Regions from separate parts of the Stenotrophomonas sp. 85239_Sma genome, predicted to be linked through region 1. Evidence: predicted binding sites of a transcription regulator. Region 1 holds the regulator's gene; the other holds the start of a gene.
The links. The regulator FliA, encoded in region 1, starts transcription of late flagellar genes. The targets are predictions, from matches to a motif close to TAAAGTTTNNCNNNCNNNGGCCGATAA.
Positions count from the first base shown of each region.

Region 2: the regulator FliA is predicted to act here: its motif matches at 3,078-3,104, upstream of ACYKG1_RS12940 (methyl-accepting chemotaxis protein).

Region 1 is NZ_CM151163.1:2,097,554-2,107,980, forward strand. Features, by position in the region: gene ACYKG1_RS09845 (chemotaxis protein CheA) at 1-588, opposite strand, end outside; gene ACYKG1_RS09850 (response regulator) at 634-999, opposite strand; gene ACYKG1_RS09855 (STAS domain-containing protein) at 996-1,304, opposite strand; gene ACYKG1_RS09860 (chemotaxis protein CheW) at 1,605-2,864, opposite strand; gene ACYKG1_RS09865 (ParA family protein) at 2,861-3,643, opposite strand; gene motD (flagellar motor protein MotD) at 3,648-4,664, opposite strand; gene ACYKG1_RS09875 (flagellar motor protein) at 4,666-5,406, opposite strand; gene ACYKG1_RS09880 (chemotaxis protein CheA) at 5,497-7,347, opposite strand; gene ACYKG1_RS09885 (protein phosphatase CheZ) at 7,350-7,955, opposite strand; gene cheY (chemotaxis response regulator CheY) at 7,955-8,347, opposite strand; gene ACYKG1_RS09895 (RNA polymerase sigma factor FliA) at 8,405-9,148, opposite strand; gene ACYKG1_RS09900 (MinD/ParA family ATP-binding protein) at 9,145-10,032, opposite strand; gene flhF (flagellar biosynthesis GTPase FlhF) at 10,019-10,427, opposite strand, start outside.
Region 2 is NZ_CM151163.1:2,759,281-2,769,707, forward strand. Features, by position in the region: gene ACYKG1_RS12935 (GGDEF domain-containing protein) at 1-1,024, shown strand, start outside; gene ACYKG1_RS12940 (methyl-accepting chemotaxis protein) at 1,021-2,847, opposite strand; gene ACYKG1_RS12945 (DUF5694 domain-containing protein) at 3,399-4,487, shown strand; gene ACYKG1_RS12950 (putative quinol monooxygenase) at 4,550-4,840, shown strand; gene ACYKG1_RS12955 (hypothetical protein) at 4,842-5,081, opposite strand; gene ACYKG1_RS12960 (PAS domain S-box protein) at 5,247-7,430, opposite strand; gene ACYKG1_RS12965 (Tex family protein) at 7,638-10,025, opposite strand; gene ACYKG1_RS12970 (hypothetical protein) at 10,233-10,427, opposite strand, start outside.

The DNA of each region.
Region 1 (10,427 bases):
ATCGAGCTGGGCGAAGCCCGGCAGGCGTTCCATGCGCGCGGCGACCTGCAGCGAACCGAGGTGTTCCAGTTCGCGGATGATGCGCAGCGGGTCGTTGCCGCTCATGAACAATGACGGCGCCGGGGTGAAGCCGATCTGCCAGGCTTCCGGGGTGTCGTCCAGCTTGGCTGCGGCGGCGGTCGGGACGCTGGTGGCGGCCTGGCCGGAGAGCACGGCTTCCAGGCGGGCCTTCACCGCAGCGACTGCGGCGGGATCGGCGGCCTGGCCATGTTCGGCTTCGCGCAGCAGGGCACGCAGCACGTCCACCGAGGACAGCATGGCGTCGACGGCGTGGCCTTCCAGTGCCCGCTTACCGGCGCGCAGCTCATCGAGCAACGTCTCCAGTACGTGGGTCAGGCCGGCGATCGCGTCGAAGCCGAAGGTGCCGGCGCCGCCCTTGATCGAGTGGGCAGCGCGGAACACCGAATTGATGATCTCCGCGTCCTGCTGCCCCGATTCCAGGGCCAGCAGGCCAGCCTCCATCGCGTCGAGGCCTTCGCGGCTCTCCTCGAAGAAGGTGGCGTGGAAGCGTTGCAGGTCCATGCTCATGGCAGTGGTGGTCCGGAAGCGAAGAGGGGGAGCGGTGCCGGGCGATCAGCCCAGCACTTTCTGCACGGTGGCGACCAGCTGTTCGGGATTGAACGGCTTGACCAGCCAGCCGGTGGCGCCGGCGGCCTTGCCTTCGGACTTCTTGTCGGCGGCCGATTCGGTGGTCAGCATCAGCAGCGGAGTGAACTTGTAGTCCGGCAGCTGGCGCAGTTCGCGGATCAGCGCGATGCCGTCCATGTTCGGCATGTTGACGTCGGTGACCACCGCATTGAAGCGTTGGCCCTTGGCACGACCGAGCGCGACCGCGCCGTCTTCGGCTTCTTCGACGGCAAAACCGGCCGAGGTGAGGGCGAAGGACACCATCTGGCGCATCGACGCCGAATCGTCCACCACCAAGATACGTGCGCTCATGCAGCGTTCTCCACAGATTTCAGGTTGTCATGGGTTACGTCCAGGCCCAGGGCCTGGGTGACGCCCAGCAGGCGCGCGGCGTCACGGAAGGTTGCGGTGCAACCGTGGAAGCCGGTGCCCAGGCCTGCCTCGCGGCGCGCCTGCACGAACGCACACAGCACCTGCACGGCGGCGGTGTGGATGCGGGCCACCTGGCTGGCATCCAGGGTCAGCTCGCCTGCCTGCTCCACCAGTGGGGCGAGGCGGTTCTTGAGCTCGGTAGTGCTCTCGATGCCGAGATCCCCACCCAGTTCGACAGTGCTCATCGTTGCTCCGGACAAACGGTTCCGTGATCCATAACGGCACCCCGGTGGGGTTCTTTAGGGGAATCGACGCGGTGCGCCGATGCGGTGCTGTTCGGGTCGCCGTTGAAAAGGGGACGGAGGGGATTAAGTCGCAACTGGCTCGGCGCTTTGCGCCGACGCGGTGCCTGTCGGGGACGCAAGGAGTTGATCCGTTGGATCAACACCTTACGTCCCCACTGCGCGGTCGCCGTTGCCGAGGGGGCTGCAGTAGAGCCAGGTCGATTACGACTTAATCCCCTCCGTCCCCTTTTTCTTTGCGGCTCAGCTCAGCAGCCGGGTGGCGTCGAGCAGGATCATCGGGCGCTGGCTGACCCGGGCCACGCCACGGAACAGATCATTGGAGATCTGGCAGATGCGTGCGGTATCGGGCGGTTCGATCTGCGAATCGGTGAGGTTGGCGACGTCTTCCACTGCAGACACGCGCAGGCCGATGGTCTCGCCGTTTTCTTCCAGGACCACGATACGGGTCTGGGCGTCGTCCTCGGCAGCCGCCGCGCCCAGGTGCAGGCCCAGGTCCATCACCGGGACGACCTGGCCGCGCAGGTTCATGATGCCCAGCATGGCTGCGGCGGTGCCACGCAATGGCAGCAGTGGCACCGGCAGCACGACCTCCTGGACCTTCAGCAGTTCCAGGGCATAGGCCTGGGTGCCGCAGCGCAGGCGCAGCCAGCGCGACGTGCGTTCGCCGGCGCGACGGTTCTGCGGATGCGGGCTGCGGGCCGGTTGCTGGGCTTGCGCCTGCAGTTCCTGCCAGGTGCCGGGGCGGTTGCCTGCGGGGGCGTCGACGGCGACGCGCGGCGCCGGTGTGGCGGCGGCGCGTGCGGCCGGGGCCGGTGCAGGACGTGCCGCCGGTGGTGCCACCGGCGCTGCGACCACGGCAGGCGGCGGCGTGGGGACGTCTTCGCCGCCGGCAGCCGCCTCGAACGCGGCCTGCAGCCCGGGGCTGTCGGTGTGGGCGAGGCGCTGGCTGTCAGCCGGATCGGTCTCGTAGATCACTTCGTCCGGCAGATCGTCCCAGGTGGGCTCCGGGCCGGTGCCTGCAGCGGGGGCCGGCGCGGGCTCGTGGATGACGTCGTCAGGCAGGTCATCCCAGGTCGGCTCGCGTTCTGGGGCTGCGGTGCTGGCCGGTGCGGCGGCGGCCTCGAAGGCAGCCTCCAGCGCGGCGCCATCGTCGGCCGGGACTGCGACGAGGGCGTCCGTTTCGTAGATCACTTCGGCGGGCAGGTCGTCCCACGTCGGTTCGCGTTCTGCATCGATCACGCTGACAGGCGCGGAGGCGGCCTCGAAGGCGGCCTCCAGTGAGGCGTTGTCCACGGAAGCGGAAGCGGCAGCGGCGATGGTCTCGGTTTCGTAGATCACCTCGGCCGGCAGGTCATCCCAGGTCGGCTCGCGTTCGGCAGAGGCTTGGCTGGGCTGGTCCGGGGCGGCGCTGACCGGCGCGGGCAGGGGAACGGCGGCCGGGGCGATCGCCTCGCCGAGCAGTTCGTCCAGGTAGTCGTCGAGGATGCCGGTACTGTTCATGCGGCCTGCTCCAGGGCACGGGCATCCTCGCCGAGGATCCAGTTCAACGCGCGACGGTAGGCGGCGAGGCCACGGCCCGGGTAGTCCTCGCCGACGCTCGGCAGGGTCAGGCCGGCGGCGTTGCTGATGCGGGTGTCGATCGGAATCGCGTCTTCCCATACGCGGCTGCCGTGGCGGTCCTGCATGGTGCGCAGCGACTCGTTGCCTGCGCGGGTGCGGCGATCGAACAGGGTCGGCAGGATCGAGATCGGCAGCGGTCGGCGACGCGAACGCTCGACCATCTCACCGGTGCGGACCATGCCGTCCAGGCCGTGCAGGGCCAGCGGCTCGGCCTGGGTCGGGATGATCAGGCGGTCGGCGGCGGCCAGTGCGTTGATCATCAGCAGGCCAAGGGTCGGCGCGCAGTCCAGCAGGATGTAGTCGTGCTGACCCTGGTGGCGCGCCAGCGCGTTCTGCAGGGCCAGGCCGAGTCCAGGCTGGTTGGCGCTGCGGCGTTCCAGCGTGGCCAGCGCGGACTGTGCGCAGACGTAGTCCAGGCCATGGATGTTGCTGGCATGGCACAGGCTGGCAAGGTCGGCCGGCGGGGCGCCGAACAGTTCCAGCACGCCGGCCGGCGGCGGATCCACCGGCACGCCGAAGGCGCGGCTGAGCGAGGCATGCGGATCGAGGTCGATCAGCAGCACGCGATGGCCGAGCGCGGCCAGCCCGCGGCCGAGGGCGAGGGTGGTGGTGGTCTTGCCGACACCGCCCTTCTGGTTGGCGACTGCCCAGATGCGCATCGGGTTACTCCTTCATTGCCGGGGGAACGGCGGCGCCGACGCGGCTGCCAGCCGGCACCGGCGGCAACGTCACCGGTGCGATGGGGGAGGTGGGAGCGCGGGCCGGCGTTGCGGCGGCCTGTTCGGTGGCGGTGCTGTCAGTGGCGCCGGAGGCCGCGTTCAGGCGTTGCCCAAGCGGATCCACCGAGTGCGAGGTGTCGGCCAGGATGATGACCATCACCCGGCGGTTGCGGTTTCGGCCCTGCGCGCTGTCGTTTTCTTCGCGCGGGCGGAACTGGCCATAGCCGACCATCGCCAGGCGCGATGGCTGCACGCCCTGGTCGGCGAACAGGTGCACCACGCTGGCGGCGCGTCCGGCCGACAGCTCCCAGTTGGACGGGAAGGTGGCAGTGGCGATCGGCACGTTGTCGGTGTGGCCTTCCACGCGCACGCTGTTGGGTACGTCGCGCAGTACTTCAGCCAGGCTGGCCAGGGTTCGCCGCGCGTGCACGTCCAGCGCGGCCGAGCCGGTGGGGAACAGGATGTCGCTGTTGATCTCGACTTCGATCCACAGCTCGGTGCGGCGCACGCTGATCATGCCGCGGTCGATCAGCGGCGCCAGCGCGGCGGTGAGGCGGTCGGCGATGCTGTTGAGCTGGCGCTCGGCGCGCGCGATCTGTTCCTGGTTGTGTACCGAAACCGGCATGCGCATCTGCGAGGCCATCGACGGCAGCAGGGTCGGGTCGTGCGAGGGTGCCGGTGCGGACGGACCGATCTTGGTGCCGGACTTGATCACCGAGGGGCTGTCCCAGCCGCCGCCCTGCACCTGCTTGTTGCCGACCTGCACCGGATTGATCGTGCGCGGCGCGCCACCGAAGGCATCGGTGAGTGCGTCGGCCATGATCCGGTACTTGCCCTCGTTGACCGAGGAAATTGCGTACATGACCACGAAGAAGGCGAGCAGCAGCGTCATCAGGTCGGCATAGGGGATCGCCCATGCTTCGTGGTTGGCATGCTCTTCGTGGTGCTTGCGGCGGGCCATGTCAGTGCAGGAAGCCGGAAAGGTTGGTTTCGATGTTGCGCGGGTTTTCGCCCTGGGCGATCGAGATCAGGCCTTCGATGACCATTTCGCGGTCGCGCGTGTTGTGCGAGATCACACTCTTGAGCTTGGCGGCGATCGGCAGGAACAGCAGGTTGGCCGAGGCGATGCCATAGATCGTTGCGGTGAACGCGGCGGCGATGCCGTGGCCGAGCTTGCTCGGGTCGGCCAGGTTCTTCATCACCGCGATCAGGCCCAGCACGGCGCCGATGATGCCCAGCGTCGGTGCATAGATGCCCATCGCCTCGAACACCTTGGCGCCGGCCTGGTCCTGGTGTTCCTGGCTGCCCAGTTCGATTTCCAGCATGTGCCGCATCGATTCGGGCTCGACGCCGTCCACCAGCAGCTGCAGGCCCTTGCGCAGGAACGGGTCCTGCTGTGCTTCCACCTGCGATTCCAGGCCCAGCAGGCCCTGGCGGCGGGCGATGTTGCTCCACTCGACGATCTGCTGGATCAGCTCGCGGCGATCACTGTGGGGCGGGCGAACCACCCAGCGCACGATCTTGAACGCATGCTTGAACACCGCCGGCGAGGTATGCAGCAGGATCGCGGCAACAGTGCCGACGATGACGATCACGAACGCCGCAGGCGACCACAACGACGCCAGGCCGGCGCCCTTGAGGATGCTGCCGCCGACCAGCGAGGCCAGGGCGAGAAAGAGTCCAATGAGGCTGAGTCTATCCATGGATCCGGTATCGGCTTGTATGAATGGGACTTGAGACACCGGTACGGGCTACTGGTGCGACTTCACAGTTTTTCGGGTTCAGCAAACGGGTCAATCGTGCGGGCTGCGCAGGCCATCGACATCCAGGATCAGGGCCATGCGACCATCGCCGATCAAGGTTGCACCGGCATAACCGCGCAGGCCGCGCAGCGCTTTCGGCAGTGGCTTGATGACCACTTCCTCGCGCCCACGCACCTGGTCCACCACCAGGCCGAAGCGCGCTTCGCCGGCCTGCAGCACCACGATCGTCAGCAGGGTCGACGCAGCAGGCGTCACATCCAGCCACTGGCGCAGATCGACCAGCGGCAGCGTGTGCGAACGGCGATCGAGCACGGCGCGGCCATCGAACCAGCCCAGCGAGGTGCGCGGTGCGTGCAGCACTTCCATCACGCGCGCCAGCGGCAGCGCGTAGACGTCCTCGCCGGCCTGCACCAGCAGGGTCGGCAGGATCGCCAGGGTGAGCGGCACGCGGATCAGGAAGCGGCTGCCGCGGCCCAGCTCCGACTGGATCTGGATCTGGCCGCTGAGTTCGCGGATGCGCGACTGCACCACGTCCATGCCAACGCCGCGGCCGGAAATATCCGTGACCTGCTGCTTGGTCGAGAAGCCGGGCAGGAACACCAGGTGCAGGCACTCCTCGCTGCTCAGGCGGGCAGCCGCTTCCGGATCGATCAGGCCCTTCTCGCGTGCCTTCGCGCGCAGCTTTTCCGGATCGATGCCGGCACCATCGTCCTGCACCTCGATGCTGACGTAGTCACCTTCCTGCTGTGCCGACAGCCGCACATGGCCCATCCGCGGCTTGCCTTGTGCTTCGCGCAGGTCGGGCATTTCCACGCCATGGTCGATGGCGTTGCGGACCAGGTGCACCAGCGGGTCGGCCAGCGCTTCGACCAGGTTGCGGTCGAGCTCGGTCTCGGCGCCGATCAGCTCCAGGTCCACTTCCTTCTTCAGCGAGCGGGCGACGTCGCGGGCGACCTTGGGGAAGCGCGAGAACACCTTGCCCACCGGCTGCATGCGGGTGCGCATCACCGCTGACTGCAGGCGCGCGGTGGCGATGTCGAGGGTGGACACCGCACGGTCCAGCTCCTCGTCGCGCAGGCGTGCACGCAGGGTCTTGAGCCGGTTGCGCGACAGCACCAGTTCGCCGATCAGGTTGACGATCGCATCCAGGCGCTTGGTGTCCACGCGCACGGTGTGTTCGGCTTCGGCCAGCGGCTTGGCGGCCGGCTTGGCCGCCGGTGCCGGTGCCGGTGCGGCCACCGGGCGCGGGGCGGCGATCGGTGCCGGCGCCACCGCAGCCACGGGCTTGGCGCCGGGTGCGGCGCCACCATGCAGCTGGTCGAGCAGGGCTTCGAACTCGTCTTCGCTGATCAGCCCGTCGTCGGCCTTCCTTGCCGGCGCCACTGCGGTCGGTGCGTTGCCGCCGTGCAGCTGGTCGAGCAGCGCTTCGAATTCGTCGTCGGTAATCAGGTCGCTGCCACCCGCAGCGGGTGCTGCTGCGGCGGCGGGTGCGGCCACAGCACTGCCATGCACGTCGAACTGAGCGATCAGGTCCGGCGGCGCATAGCCCGGCTCGGTGCCGGAAGACACCGCATCCAGCATCGACTGCAGGTAATCCAGCGATTGCTGGGCGGCGTCGAAGTGATGGGCCTGCAGCACGGCCTGGCCGGCACGCGCGGCGCCCAGCGCTTCCTCAGCGGCATGGCACAGCTCGACCATGGCGGTGACACCCAGGAAGCCGGCGCCGCCCTTCAGCGTGTGGTAGCCCCGGAACACCGCATTGAGCTGTTCGGCGTCCTGCGGTGCCTGCTCCAGCGACACCAGCTGTTCGCCGAGGCGATCCAGGATCTCCTGTGCCTCGATGATGAAATCGGCAGTGATGTCGTCGGATACAGCGCTCATGCTTACAGCCCCAGATCCGACAACAGGTCGTCGGCGTCGTTCTGCGAGACCGCGTGGCGGTCCAGTCCCTTCAGTGCCGGCCCGGCCAGTTCCGGGTCGGTGCGATGCTGTTCCGGCGGCAGGCCGAGCGCGCCGAAGCCTTCGTGCACGCGGCGGACGATGCCGACCACGCGACGGATGATCTGCCCGGTCAGGTCCTGGTAGCTCTGGGTCAGGGCGATCTCGGTGAGGTTGTGGCGGATGCGCTCGAGCTGCGCGTCCTGGCCCGGCTGCAGGCCTTCGGCGCGCAGCTGTTCGGTCAGGCTGCGGCATTCCTCGGCCAGGTCCAGGGTACGGTGGGTGGCCTGTTCGGTCATCGTCACCACGTGGTCCAGCCGTGCGCAGGCATCGTCCAGTTCCCCGGCTTCGCTGGGCACGGTCGGCAGTTCACCCAGTGCCTGTCCCAGCTCGCGGGCCAGCCGCGACAGGCCACTCATCATCGGCTGCGTGCGCAGCGCGACCAGCCCATCGATGCGCTGCCGCCACGCGGCTTCGTCACCGGACTCCAGTGCGTCCAGGGCTTCCTGCAGGCGCAGGGCGAGGGCGTTCTTGTCGACCGTGGTATCCATCAGGCGCTGGCTGCCAGGCGTTCGAAGATCTTGCCGAGCTTCTCTTCCAGCGTCTGCGCGGTGAACGGCTTGATGATGTAACCGTTCACGCCGTTCTGGGCCGCTTCGATGATCTGCTCGCGCTTGGCTTCAGCGGTGACCATCAGCACCGGCAGGGTCTTCAGCTTGGCGTCGGCACGGATCGCCTTGAGCAGCTCGATACCGGTCATCACCGGCATGTTCCAGTCGGTGACCACGAAATCGAACGACTGGCTCTGCAGCAGCGACAGCGCGGCATGCCCGTCCTCGGCTTCGGCGGTGTTGGTGAAGCCCAGATCGCCCAGCAGGTTCTTGACGATTCGACGCATGGTCGAGAAATCGTCGACGATCAGGATGCGCATGTTCTTGTTCAAAGCAGAGTTCCTTTGTTGTTCATTCCGGGCGGCCGGGGGCAGACGCCTCGGGGATGTTCATTCTTCGAGGCCGGCATCGGCGGCCTCGAATATCTTCAGCCGGCCGCGCAGGCGCAGCACGGCCTGGCCGTGGATCTGGCAGACCCGCGACTCGCTCACGCCGAGCACGGCGCCGATCTCCTTCAGGTTCAGCTCCTGCTCGTAGTAGAGCGAAAGCACCAGCTGTTCGCGCTCGGGCAGGTGGCCGATCGCCTTGCCCAGCTCGCGGCCGAATTCGCCGCGCTCCAGGACCTGCTGCGGGGTCGGGCCGCCCTGGGCGACGGTGTCCAGTTCGCCCTGGTCTTCGATGCGCGATTCCAGGCTCAGCACCTGGCCACGTGCGGCGTCTTCCATCAGCCGCAGGTACTCGGGCAGCGGCATCTCCATCGCGGCGGCGACTTCGGTGGCGCTGGCAGCACGGCCCGTGCTCTGTTCCAGGCGGCGGATGGTGGCGGCGGCGTCGCGTGCACGACGGTGCACCGAGCGCGGCACCCAGTCGCCACGGCGGATCTCGTCGATCATCGAGCCGCGGATGCGGATCGAGGCATAGGTTTCGAACGAGGCGCCCTGGTCGGCGTCGTAGCTGCGCGAGGCTTCGATCAGGCCCATCATGCCGGCCTGGATCAGATCGTCGACTTCGACGCTGGCCGGCAGGCGTGCGGCCAGGTGGTGGGCGATGCGCCTCACCAGGTCCGAGTGCTGGGCGATGACCTCGTTGGCCGCCGAGCGCTGGACTTCCCTGTACTGGGCTGCGCCTTTCATGCGGCCACCCCGCGCTGTTTGAGAATGCGCTCGAGGAAGAACTCGACACCGCCACGCGGTTCGGTCGGTGCCTGCCAGCGCGCGGTGCGGCGTGCGATCTCGGTGATGGCCAGCGCCGATGGGCTGGACGGGTAGGCCTTCACCACCGGCTGCTGGCGCTGCACCGACAGGCGCAGCCAATCATCCTGCGGCACGCAACCCAGGTAGTTCAGCGAGACATCGGCGAGGAACTTCTCGCAGACGCGGGTCAACTTTTCGTACAGCACGCGACCCTCGTTCGGGTCGCGCACCATGTTGGCCACCACCTGGATACGGTCCACGCCGCGCTCGCGCGACAGCACCTTGATCAGTGCGTAGGCGTCGGTGATCGAGGCCGGCTCATCGCAGACCACCACCACGGTGTCCTGCGCGGCCTGGCAGAAGGTCAGTACGCCATCGGTGATGCCGGCAGCGGTATCGACCACCATGATGTCCAGCTCGCGTTCCAGCTCGGAGAACACATTGACCAGGCCGACATGTTCGGCCGGGGCCAGCTCGGCCATGTGCCGGCGGCCGGAGGCGGCCGGGACCACCAGCACGCCGTTCGGGCCTTCAACGATGACGTCATCCAGCGTGCAGCGGCCGGCAACCAGGTCGGCCAACGTAAAGGTGGGGTTCAGCCCCAGGATCACGTCGATGTTGGCCAGGCCGAGGTCGGCGTCCAGCAGCAGCGTGCGCTTGCCCATGCCGGCCAGCGCCACGGCCAGGTTGGCCGACACGTTGGTCTTGCCCACGCCGCCCTTGCCGCCGGTCACGGCAATGGTGCGCACAGGGCCCAGCGGCTCGCTGCGGGTGGCCGACAGCGGGAAGGTCTTGGTCAGCTTGGCGTACTCACGCGACGGCATGGTTCAACTCCGGGTTGCAGGGCATATCGGCCGCTCGGCGCAAATCTTCAAGGCGAAGTACAAGATTGGCTGCACTGGCCCGGTGCAGGTCTTCCGGGACGTCCTGGCCGTCGGTCACCCAGGTGATCGGCAGGGCGTGGTCCACGGCCACCGACAGGGCGTTGCCGAAGCGGCCGGTCTCGTCCAGCTTGCTCAGCACCAGGCCCTGCAGGTTGGCCGCACCGAAGCGGCGGACCACCTCGTCCATGTCGCCGAAGCTGGTGTTGGCCGGCAGCACCAGCAGCGTGCGCACCTGGCGGGCGGCGCGCAGCCACTGCAGCTGGGCAGCCAGGGCGCGGTCGCGCGGGCCCAGGCCGGCGGTGTCGATCAGCACCAGCTTGTAGTCCTTCAGGCGT
Region 2 (10,427 bases), 660 kb from region 1:
CTTCAATACCGCCCTGTGGACGCAGTGCCTGAACACCATGAGCAGCGTGCAGAACAGCCTGGTGTTCTGCTTCGCACTGATCCGCTTCCTGGCCGAGGACAATGCCGACCGCCGTGACTTCTTCCGCACGTTGACGATCTACGCGCTGGGCTACTTCCTGTTGGCGTTCTACATCAATACCTGGCAGCCGCAGGTACCCAATGGTGCCTGGGGGGACCTGCTGATCAGCGGGCTGTTCGTGCTGTTGGCCGTGCTGGCCGGCAGCCTGCACCGCCCACCAGCAGTGGCTGTGCCGCGCAACCTTCGCCGCATCGTCGATGCCAGCGCGCCACTGATGCTGCCGTTGCTGCTGATGATGGTGGCGCTGCTGGTCGCACGCCTGCAGCCGACCCTGGCCTCGGTCGGTTTCATCGGTGCCCTGCTCGGCTACGCGCTACGCGGCGTGCTGACCCAGGCCCAGATCCAGCGCGAGCGCGACGAACTGGCGCTGCTGGCCCGGCGCGATCCGCTGACCGGCCTGGGCAACCGCCGCAACTTCGATGAATCGCTCATCAGCGCGCGCGGTCGCGCTCGCCGCCAGGGCATGGGGCTGGCGGTGCTGATGATCGACATCGACCACTTCAAGCGACTCAATGACACCTACGGGCACCCGGAAGGTGATCGCCGCCTGCAGGCGGTCGCCGCGATCCTCGAGGGCTGCCTGCAACGCGGTGATGACCTGCTGGCCCGCTATGGCGGCGAGGAATTCATCGCTGCCCTGCCCGCGCCCGACGCAACCCACGCCCTGGACCTGGGCGAGCGCCTGCGCGCCGCCGTGGAAGCCGCCGCGCTGCCCGCCGCCGAGGCTTACGTGACCATCAGCATCGGCGTGGCCTGGCAGGCCGCACATGAGCAGGCCGACCCGCGCGGCCTGGTCGACCGCGCCGACCATGCCCTGTACCGCGCCAAGCATGCCGGCCGCAACTGCGTGCAGGCTGCCTCGGGCCTCGAGACCGGGAAACAGCCCTCCGACCGCTTGGCCTAGACCGCGCGCAGCACCGCCGCACCATGCATGTGCCCAGCCCCGCCCTGCACGCGGAAGCTGGCCACGGTCTGCAGCAGCTGCGCCGACTGTTCTTCCATGCTGCGCGCCGCGGCGGAGGCTTCCTCTACCAGCGCGGCGTTCTGCTGCGTGCCCTGGTCGATCAGGTCGACGGCATGGTTCATCTGCTGGATGTCGTCGCTCTGCTGCTGTGCTGCCGTGCTGATCTCGGACATCAGGTCACTGACCCGGCGCACGTTGACCACGATCTCGTCCATGGTACGGCCGGCGCTCTCAACCTGCGCCGTGCCGGCGCCCACATTGGCAACCGATGCATCGATCAGCTGCTTGATCTCCTTGGCTGCGCTGGCCGAACGCTGCGACAGCTCGCGGATCTCGGTAGCAACCACGGCGAAGCCACGCCCGTGTTCACCTGCTCGCGCCGCCTCCACCGCCGCGTTCAACGCAAGGATGTTGGTCTGGAAGGCGATGCCGTCGATCACGCCGATAATGTCGACGATGCGCCGCGAGGACGCGTTGATCACCGCCATGGTCTCGACCACTTCGTGCACCACGTTGCCGCCGCGCGCGGCGACATCAGCGGCGCCTCCGGCCAGCTGGCTGGCCTGCCGTGCGTTGGTCGCGGTGCGCTGCACGGTCTCGGCCAGGCCCTTCATCGACACCGCGGTCTCCTCCAGCGACGCTGCCTGCTGCTCGGTGCGCTGCGACAGATCGCTGTTGCCCTGCGCGATCTCGGTTGCACCGACCGCGATGGTGTCGGCGGCGAACTTGATCTGACCGATGATCGCGGCCATCGCCTCGACCAGCGAATTCACGCCTTCGCACAGCTCGGCGATCGGCCCGCGCTTGTCGGTGGTGGCCACGCGCTGGGTCAGATCACCCTGCTTGGCGGCAGCCACCACCTCGCGGGTCTGCGCCACGGCACGCTGCATGGCCTGGTTCTCATGCACCTGCGCGGTGATGTCGGTGGCGTACTTGACGACCTTGAACGGCTTTCCGTTGAGGTCCAGGATCGGGTTGTAGGACGCCTGGATCCAGACCTCGCGCCCGCCCTTGCCAAGGCGCCGGTACTGGCCGGCATCGTATTCGCCACGGCCGAGCTTCTCCCAGAACTGGCGATACTCGATGCTGCCGCGATGCTCGGGCTCGACAAACAACGAATGGTGCTGCCCGCGCACTTCGTCCAGGCTGTAACCGGTGGCGGCCAGGAAGTTGTCGTTGGCCGACAGGATGCGGCCATCCATGCTGAACTCGATCACGGCCTGCGACTTGTCGATGGCAGCCAGCTGGCCAGCCGAGTCGGCCGCCTGCAGCTTCTGCGCGGTGATGTCAGTGGCGAACTTGACTACCTTGTACGGACGCCCCTGACGGTCCAGCACCGGGTTGTACGAGGCCTGGATCCAGATCTCGCGCTGGTTCTTGCCGAAACGCCGGTACTGGCCAGCGTCATATTCGCCACGTCCCAGCCGCGCCCAGAAGTCACGGTATTCGGCGCTGCGCGCCTGCTCGGGATCGACGAACAGGGAATGGTGCTTTCCCTGGATATCCTCCAGCCGGTAGCCCATCGCCTGCAGGAAGTTGTCGTTGGCCTGCAGGATCGTGCCATCGAGGGCGAACTCGATGACCGCCTGCACGCGATGCAGCGCCGCGACCTGGGCTTCAAGTTCGGCGCGGTCGGTTGCCATCGACTCGGTGCCGGTCCGCTGCTGCGGGGCAAGGGCACCCAGCAGCGCGCGCCACGGCGACCAACGGGTATGCAGCTCGGCCGGCGCCTGCGCGTCCGCCGTGAAGCCTGGAATGAGCATTGTCTGATCCTCGGTGTCCGGTAAGCGGTTGCGATCCGACGGGCGGGATGCCCGGCGGCAACTTCGGTTGCTTGGGACTGCAGGTGCCCGCAGGCACCCCTCGAGCAGCTGGCAAGAACGTCTGGTGCGGGTCCGATCAGCATTGGGGAGCGGCGGAACACACTGCGCGGACCGCCCATCGGGGCAGTCTGGGGTCCTGCGGCGGGTGGCTGGAGCGGGATCCAGAGGGAGTATCGGCGATGCCGTCGGCCGCTTTAGCGGGATTCCGCGACGTCCGTCGCAACTCCGTACATTGCAGACGGAATGTGGTCGACGATTGCCGTGTACTTCACGTTCCGCTCACGTGCCACAACCTGCCCACCAAGGGACTCAGGCCCTCCCCCGCCACCGGGTAGCGGAATGCAGCAATGCCTGAGCACTGAATACAGCATCGCTCAGCAGAAGGATGCAGCTCAAGGCAGAAAGGTTTACATGACCAATGCGGGATTCCCCAGCAGGAAAAAGCGAACAGCATGAACGTCCCGCAGGACGCTCATCGACATGGAGATCGCATGTTCCCTCGCATTGCCACCCTTCTCTTCCTGGCCATGTGCAGCAACAGCGCGCTGGCCACCGACACGGCCTATCGACCGGCCTTCCACCCAGACCGGTTGAAGGGCCCCCCAGCCGGGCGCCCGAACGAAGTGCTGGTACTCGGCACCACCCATTTGTCCGGCCTTCCCACGTCCTTCCAGCCGGCCTCGCTTGAGCCATTGCTGCAGCGACTGGTCGCCTGGAAACCCGAGCTGATCGCTACCGAAGACCTGTCTGGCCTCCAGTGCGATTTCATGCGCCGTTATCCGGCCCGCTATGCGGAGAGCGTGGCCACCTACTGCTTCGACACCACCGCTGCGCAGGTTGCGACGGGACTGGACGTGCCTGCGGCGAACACCCAGGCCGAGCGCCTGCTCGCAACCTGGCCGAACAACCCGACGCCCGCACAACGTCGTCGGCTCGCCGCGCTGTTCCTGGCAGCAGGCGAACGCGGCTCAGCGCAGGTGCAGTGGCTGCGCCTGCCTGCGTCCGAGCGCAAGGACGGTGATGGATTGACTCCGGCGCTGGTCGAGATCCTCGACAAGGGCCTGGTTCGCCGCAATGAAACCCATCTGATCGCCGCCGAAGTCGCCGCCCGCCTCGGGCATGAGCGCCTGTGGGCCGTGGACGACCACACGGCCGATTCCCCCACACCCGCCGAGGATGAAGCGGCGGCGAGCGCGGCCATCACCGGTGCCTGGAACAACGCCCATACCCAGGCACGCAAGGACGCGGATAAACGCTTGTTGGCCGATCTGGACAAGCCCGGGGGTGTCATGGCGCTGTACAGGGCGTACAACAGTCCCACGGTAGCGATGACCGCTTACCAGAGCGATTTCGGCGCGACGCTCGTCGAGCCCTCGCCAAAAGCCTTCGGCAGGATGTATGTGGGCTACTGGGAAACGCGCAACCTGCGCATGGTCGCCAACATCCGCGATGTGCTGGGCCTGCATCCGGGCCGCCGCATGCTGGCCATCGTCGGCGTCTCGCACAAGGGCTACTACGAGGCTTACCTCAACCAGATGCACGATGTGCGTATGGTGAATTCGGACAATGTATTGCGTTGACGGTGAAGTGCCGGCGGGGCGCCGGCACTATCATCGGATGCCTCCCCTGCACGGATTCGCACATGCTGAAGGTGATCGCCGAAGACTTCATTTACCCCGAAGCCCTGGACCACGTCCTGCCGCTGTACCGGGAACTGGTCGCCTGCACGCAGCGCGAACCACTGTGCATCAGCTATGAGCTGTTCGTTGACGAGAAGGATCCTGGGCACTTCGTCTTCATCGAGCTGTGGCCCGACCACGGCGCCCTCGACGCCCACTGCGCCAGCGAGCACTTCCAGCGTCTGGTGCCGCAGATCAATGCTTTCCAACGCGCGCCCTGCCGGTTCGTACTGATGAAGCCCGCTGCGCTGTAGATCATCCAGCGGTGGGCTGGCGCGGCGGCCGGCGGGAACGCCACAGCACCGCGCTTGCTGCCAACGTGCAGGCCAGCGTCAGCACCAGCAACGTCACCGCGCCGCCCTGCAGCACTGGCAGCAACGCCTTCGCATGCAAGTCGTCGCGCAGTTGTTCCAGGCGCAGCCAGCTGGCCAGCGCCAGGCACCAGCCAACCATGGCGGGCGCATAGGCGGCAACGACGTTTCGATTCCAGGCCATCATCGTCAGATCTCTTGTCCGGGGGAGGGGTGATTGTTCCGCCCTGCCCTCTCACGGACTGAGACGGGCCGGAGTGCCCCGCCGGGCATGGGCCGATGTCACCGCTCCAATCCAACGCCCAGTGCCCCATCGGCACCGCGCTGGCTCCCGGTGGTGCGGACCGGTTCAGCCCGGTTCGCCGTCGTCACCCGGACTTTCGGACAGCTCGCCCTGTACCTGCACGTTGTTGCGGCCCAACGCCTTGGCCCGGTAGCACTGGGCATCAGCCGCAGCGACCGCCTGGTCCACGCTCATGCCGCTGGCCAACGGCGCGATACCAATGCTGGCACCGACCCGCAGCCGGTCCTGGTCCCACGGAATCGACAGGGAGGCCAGCGTGTGCAGCAGTTCACCACCGATACGGGCCGCACGACGTGGCGTACAACCGGACAGGATCACCGCGAATTCGTCCCCCCCCAGCCGCGCCACCACGTCCGAATCGCGCACGCCATGGCGCAGCACGCTGGCCACCGCCCATAGCACGGCATCGCCGGCCAGATGGCCCCAGGTGTCGTTGACCGGCTTGAAGCGGTCCAGATCGATGTACATCAGCGAGGCTGCCTGACCGGTGCGCTCGACGCGGGTGATCGCCTGCTGCAGGTGCACCTCGAAGCCGCGGCGGTTGCTCAGCTCAGTCAACGGATCGATCTCGGCCAGGTGCCGGGCTTCGCGCTGGCGCGCGCGCTGCTGGGTGTCGTCGCGCAGCACCCAGACTGCACCGCGCACATGGCCTTCATCATCGCGCAGCCAGGCGCGGGTCAGGTCCACCGGTACCGTTGCCGTGCCCAGCCGCAGCAGCAGGTCGGCGTGCAGGTCCACCGCATTGCTCTCCGGGTCCAGCAGTACTGACACATCCAATACCGAGCCGGGCGCGTACTCGGTGGTCAACGCCAGCACGTCCTGCACCTTGTGTCCGGCCAGCGACAACGCGCCATCCCCGGCCAGGGTACGCACCGCGGCCGCGTTGGCGTAGTCGATGCGGCCATCAAGGCTGACGCTGAGCACCAGGTCAGCCACCGCATCCAGGGTGATGCGGCTGCGTTGTTCACTCTCGAACAGGCGCTGCTCGCTGCTGCGCTGGGCGGTGATGTCCTGGATCTGCGACACGAAATGCAGCGGTTCGCCATGCTCGTTGCGCACCAGCGACACCGACAGCCGGGCCCATATGATGCGGCCGTCGCGGTCGAGATAGCGCTTTTCCAGGTGGTAATGGCTGCGCCGTCCGTCCAGCAGGTCCCGCACCAGGGCCAGGTCGGCCTGCAGGTCATCGGGATGGGTCAGGCGCTGGAAATCGACCTGCAGCAGCTCTTCGCGCGGGTAACCCAGGATCCGGCACAGTGCGTCGTTGACATCCAGCCAGCGCCCCTCCAGCGAGACCAGGGCCATGCCCAGCGCGGCAGACGTGAACGCCCCGGCGAACTTCTCCGCCGAAAGCCGCGCCTCCGCGCGCGCCTGCAGGATTTCGGTAATGTCGATGGCCATGCCGACATAGCCGATGCGCGCGCCTTCGGCGCCATCCATGCGGCTGATCGACAGGCGCACCTGCCGTGGCTGGCCGTCCTTGCGCAGCAACATCCACTGCCGCGAATAGGTCTGTCCGTCGGCGCGTGCACTGAGCGCTTCGAACACGTCAGGAAGATTGCCATGGACATCGGCCAGCGGTCGCATCCATGCCTTCAGCTCATCCGGATCGTGGAAGGCATCGAGCCGCCGTTGGCCGACCACCTCCGCCGCGCTGTAGCCCAGCAGACGCTCCGCCCCCGTGTTGAACAAGGTGATGGTGCCATCGGTATCGGTGGCGATCACCGCTACCTCGTCGGACGCATCGACCACGGCCTGCAGGCGTTGCCGGGTCTCGGCCGCGTCCTGCCTCGCCTGCTGCAGCTCGGTGACATCGGCATGCGCGCCGGCCATCCACAACGGCTTGCCCTGCCTGTCCCACTCGAAGACCCGCCCGCGGTCCTGGATCCAGATCCACTGGCCGTTCTTGTGGCGCATGCGCAGCAGGCAGGCGTAGTTGTCGCTGCGTCCTTCGAAATGCTCATCCAGCGCCGCATCGGACAGCGCGATGTCATCGGGATGCACCAGCTTCAGGAACGTCTTCTGGCAGATCGGTTCCAGCTCTTCCAGGCGGTAACCGACAATCTCGGCCCAGCGCGCATTGACCCGCATCTCGCCGGTCTGCACGTTCCACTCCCAGGTTCCCGCAGCGGTACCGTCGATGATCATCGCCAAGCGGCGACGCTCTTCCGCCAACTCCTGCAGGCGGCGCTCCAGCAGTCCATTGCCGTGGGTGCCCTGGCCCGGCATCAATCCGGCCCCCTGCCGGCACGGGCAGGCGCCGGCCGCAGCGGAGCGCTGCGGCCTGCAACGAAGACGGCGGGTCGTGCTGGCGTCATGGCCCTCCCCAGCGACAGCGGGGAGGCCAAACGCCCCCCTCAGGCGCAAGTGTGCGCAATCACGGGGAAAACCGACAAGTCCCCCGCCACGAATCAAGCGTGACGGGGGGCACGATCCTCAGCTGCGCTTGGCCCGGGCAAAGGCCTCGGCCAGGGCATTGTTGGCCGGCGGCGCAGACTGGGCCGGACGGCCGCCAGCGCCCTGGCCGCGGTTCGGCCCACGGTTCTGGCCGCCAGCGTCACGGCGCGGTCCTTGGCCCTGGCCGCGCTCATCACGCTGACCCGGGCGGCTGGTGGCCTGGCCCGGGGTATCGTCCAGGCGCCGGGTCAGGGCGATGCGCTTGCGCGCCACATCCACCTCCAGCACCTTCACCTTGACGATGTCACCGGCCTTGACCACGTCGCGCGGGTCCTTCACGAAGGTATCGGAAAGCGCCGAAATGTGGATCAGGCCGTCCTGGTGCACGCCGATATCGACAAAGGCACCAAACGCAGCCACGTTGCTGACCACACCTTCCAGCACCATGCCCTCGCGCAGGTCCTTGATGTCCTCCACGCCCTCGGCGAAACGCGCCGCCTTGAACTCCGGGCGCGGGTCGCGGCCCGGCTTCTCCAGTTCCTTCAGGATGTCGCGCACGGTCGGCACGCCGAAGGTGGCATCGGTGAACTGCTCGGCCTTCAGGCCACGCAGGAAGCTGCCATCACCGATCAGTGCCTTGATCGGGCGCGAGGTGCTGGCGACGATGCGTTCAACCACCGGATAGGCTTCCGGGTGCACCGCCGAGGCGTCCAGCGGCTGGTCACCATCGGCGATACGCAGGAAGCCGGCGCACTGCTCGAAGGTCTTTTCGCCCAGGCGCGCGACCTTCAGCAGGTCCTTGCGACGCTTGAACGGGCCGTTGTCGTCGCGATGGCGCACGATGTTCTCGGCCACCGTGGCCGACAGGCCGGACACCCGCGACAGCAGCGCAGCCGACGCGGTGTTCACGTATACGCCGACCGCGTTCACGCAGTCCTCCACGCGCGCATCCAGCGCCCGTGCCAGGCGGTACTGGTCCACGTCGTGCTGGTACTGGCCAACGCCGATCGCCTTGGGCTCGATCTTCACCAGTTCGGCCAACGGATCCTGCAGGCGGCGTGCAATCGACACCGCGCCACGCAGCGACACGTCCAGGTCCGGGAACTCCTTGGCCGCGAACTCGGACGCCGAGTACACCGACGCACCGGCCTCGCTGACCACCACCTTCTGCAGCTTCGGATTGGCGGCGGCCTTGATCGCTTCGCCGGCCAGCTTGTCTGTTTCGCGGCTGGCGGTGCCGTTACCGATCGCGATCAGTTCCACGTTGTGCTTGGCGCACAGCTGCTTGATCGTCTGCAGCGACTGCTCCCACTGCCGGCGCGGTTCGTGCGGATAGATCGTGTCGGTGGCGACCAGCTTGCCAGTGGCGTCAACCACAGCAATCTTGCAGCCAGTACGGATGCCCGGATCCAGGCCGAGTACGGTCTTCGCGCCGGCCGGCGCGGCCAGCAGCAGGTCCTTCAGGTTGTCGCCGAACACCGCAATGGCCTCGGCTTCGGCCTTCTCGCGGGCCTGGTTGAACAGGTCCAGCAGCAGATGGGTATGCAGCTTGGCGCGCCAGGTCAGGCGGCAGGCATCCAGCAGCCAGCGGTCAGCGGCACGACCGTGGTCGGCGATGCCGGCCTTGCGCGCCACGCGCCCTTCGGCGTACTGGTGGCCGGCCTCGGCATCGCTGCCCGGGTCCAGCTCCAGGAACAGGATCTCCTCGCGGCGCGCACGGAACAGTGCCAGCAACCGGTGCGACGGAATCTTTGCCAGCGCCTCCGCATGCTCGAAATAGTCGCGGTACTTGGCACCTTCGGCTTCCTTGCCCTCCGCCACGCGCGCGCGGATCACGCCGGTCTCGCCCAGCCAGGTGCGCAGCTCGCCGACCAGCGCGGCATCTTCGCCCCAGCGCTCCATCAGGATTGCGCGCGCTCCCTCCAGCGCGGCCTTGGTGTCGGCCACACCCTTGTCGGCATCGACGAAACCGGCGGCGAAGATCTGCGGGTCCTGCGTCGGATCGGCCAGCAAGCCGTCGGCCAGCGGCTCCAGGCCCGCCTCACGGGCGATCTGGGCGCGGGTGCGGCGCTTGGGCTTGTACGGCAGGTACAGGTCTTCCAGCCGGCTCTTGGTATCGGCCGCCAGGATGTCGTTGCGCAGTTCGTCGCTGAGCTTGCCCTGCTCGCCAATGCTGGCCAGCACTGCCGCGCGGCGGTCTTCCAGTTCGCGCAGGTAGGTCAGGCGCACTTCCAGGTTGCGCAGCTGGGTGTCGTCCAGGCCTCCGGTCACTTCCTTGCGGTAGCGCGCGATGAACGGAACGCTGGCGCCCTCGTCGAGCAGGCCGACGGCGGCGCGTACCTGGGCGGTCTGGGCACCGATCTCGTCGGCGATGGTCTGGGCGATCTGCTGGGCGAGCGCGCTCTGGGCGTTCTTGGCGTCGTGCATTGCTTCAGGTCTGTGCCGCGTTACGGGAAGACCCCATTCTGGCAATCCGCGACGGAGCCGGACAAGGCATTGACAGGGGACGAGGTTCAGCGGCCAGGCCGGATTGGACGCCGGCATCCTGGCGAAGAGAGGGCTCGGACTGGCCCTGGGCTGGGATGCCGGCGCGGGCGCACGATGGTGGGCGCGCCCTGCCGCGTGTTGCGAAGGTCAGCGGTAGTGGCGGGCGGCGCGCTGCATGACGATGTCGTCGCGCATGCTTTCCAGGGCCATCAGGCGGACCTTGCCGACACCCTGCAGTTCCATGAACCGCTCCGTGTAGAACTCCGGCCCCAGCGCGGTGTCAGCGCGGGATTTGCTGAAGCCGTAGGGCACCACGCCCTTCTCGCCATCCTTGCTACCACC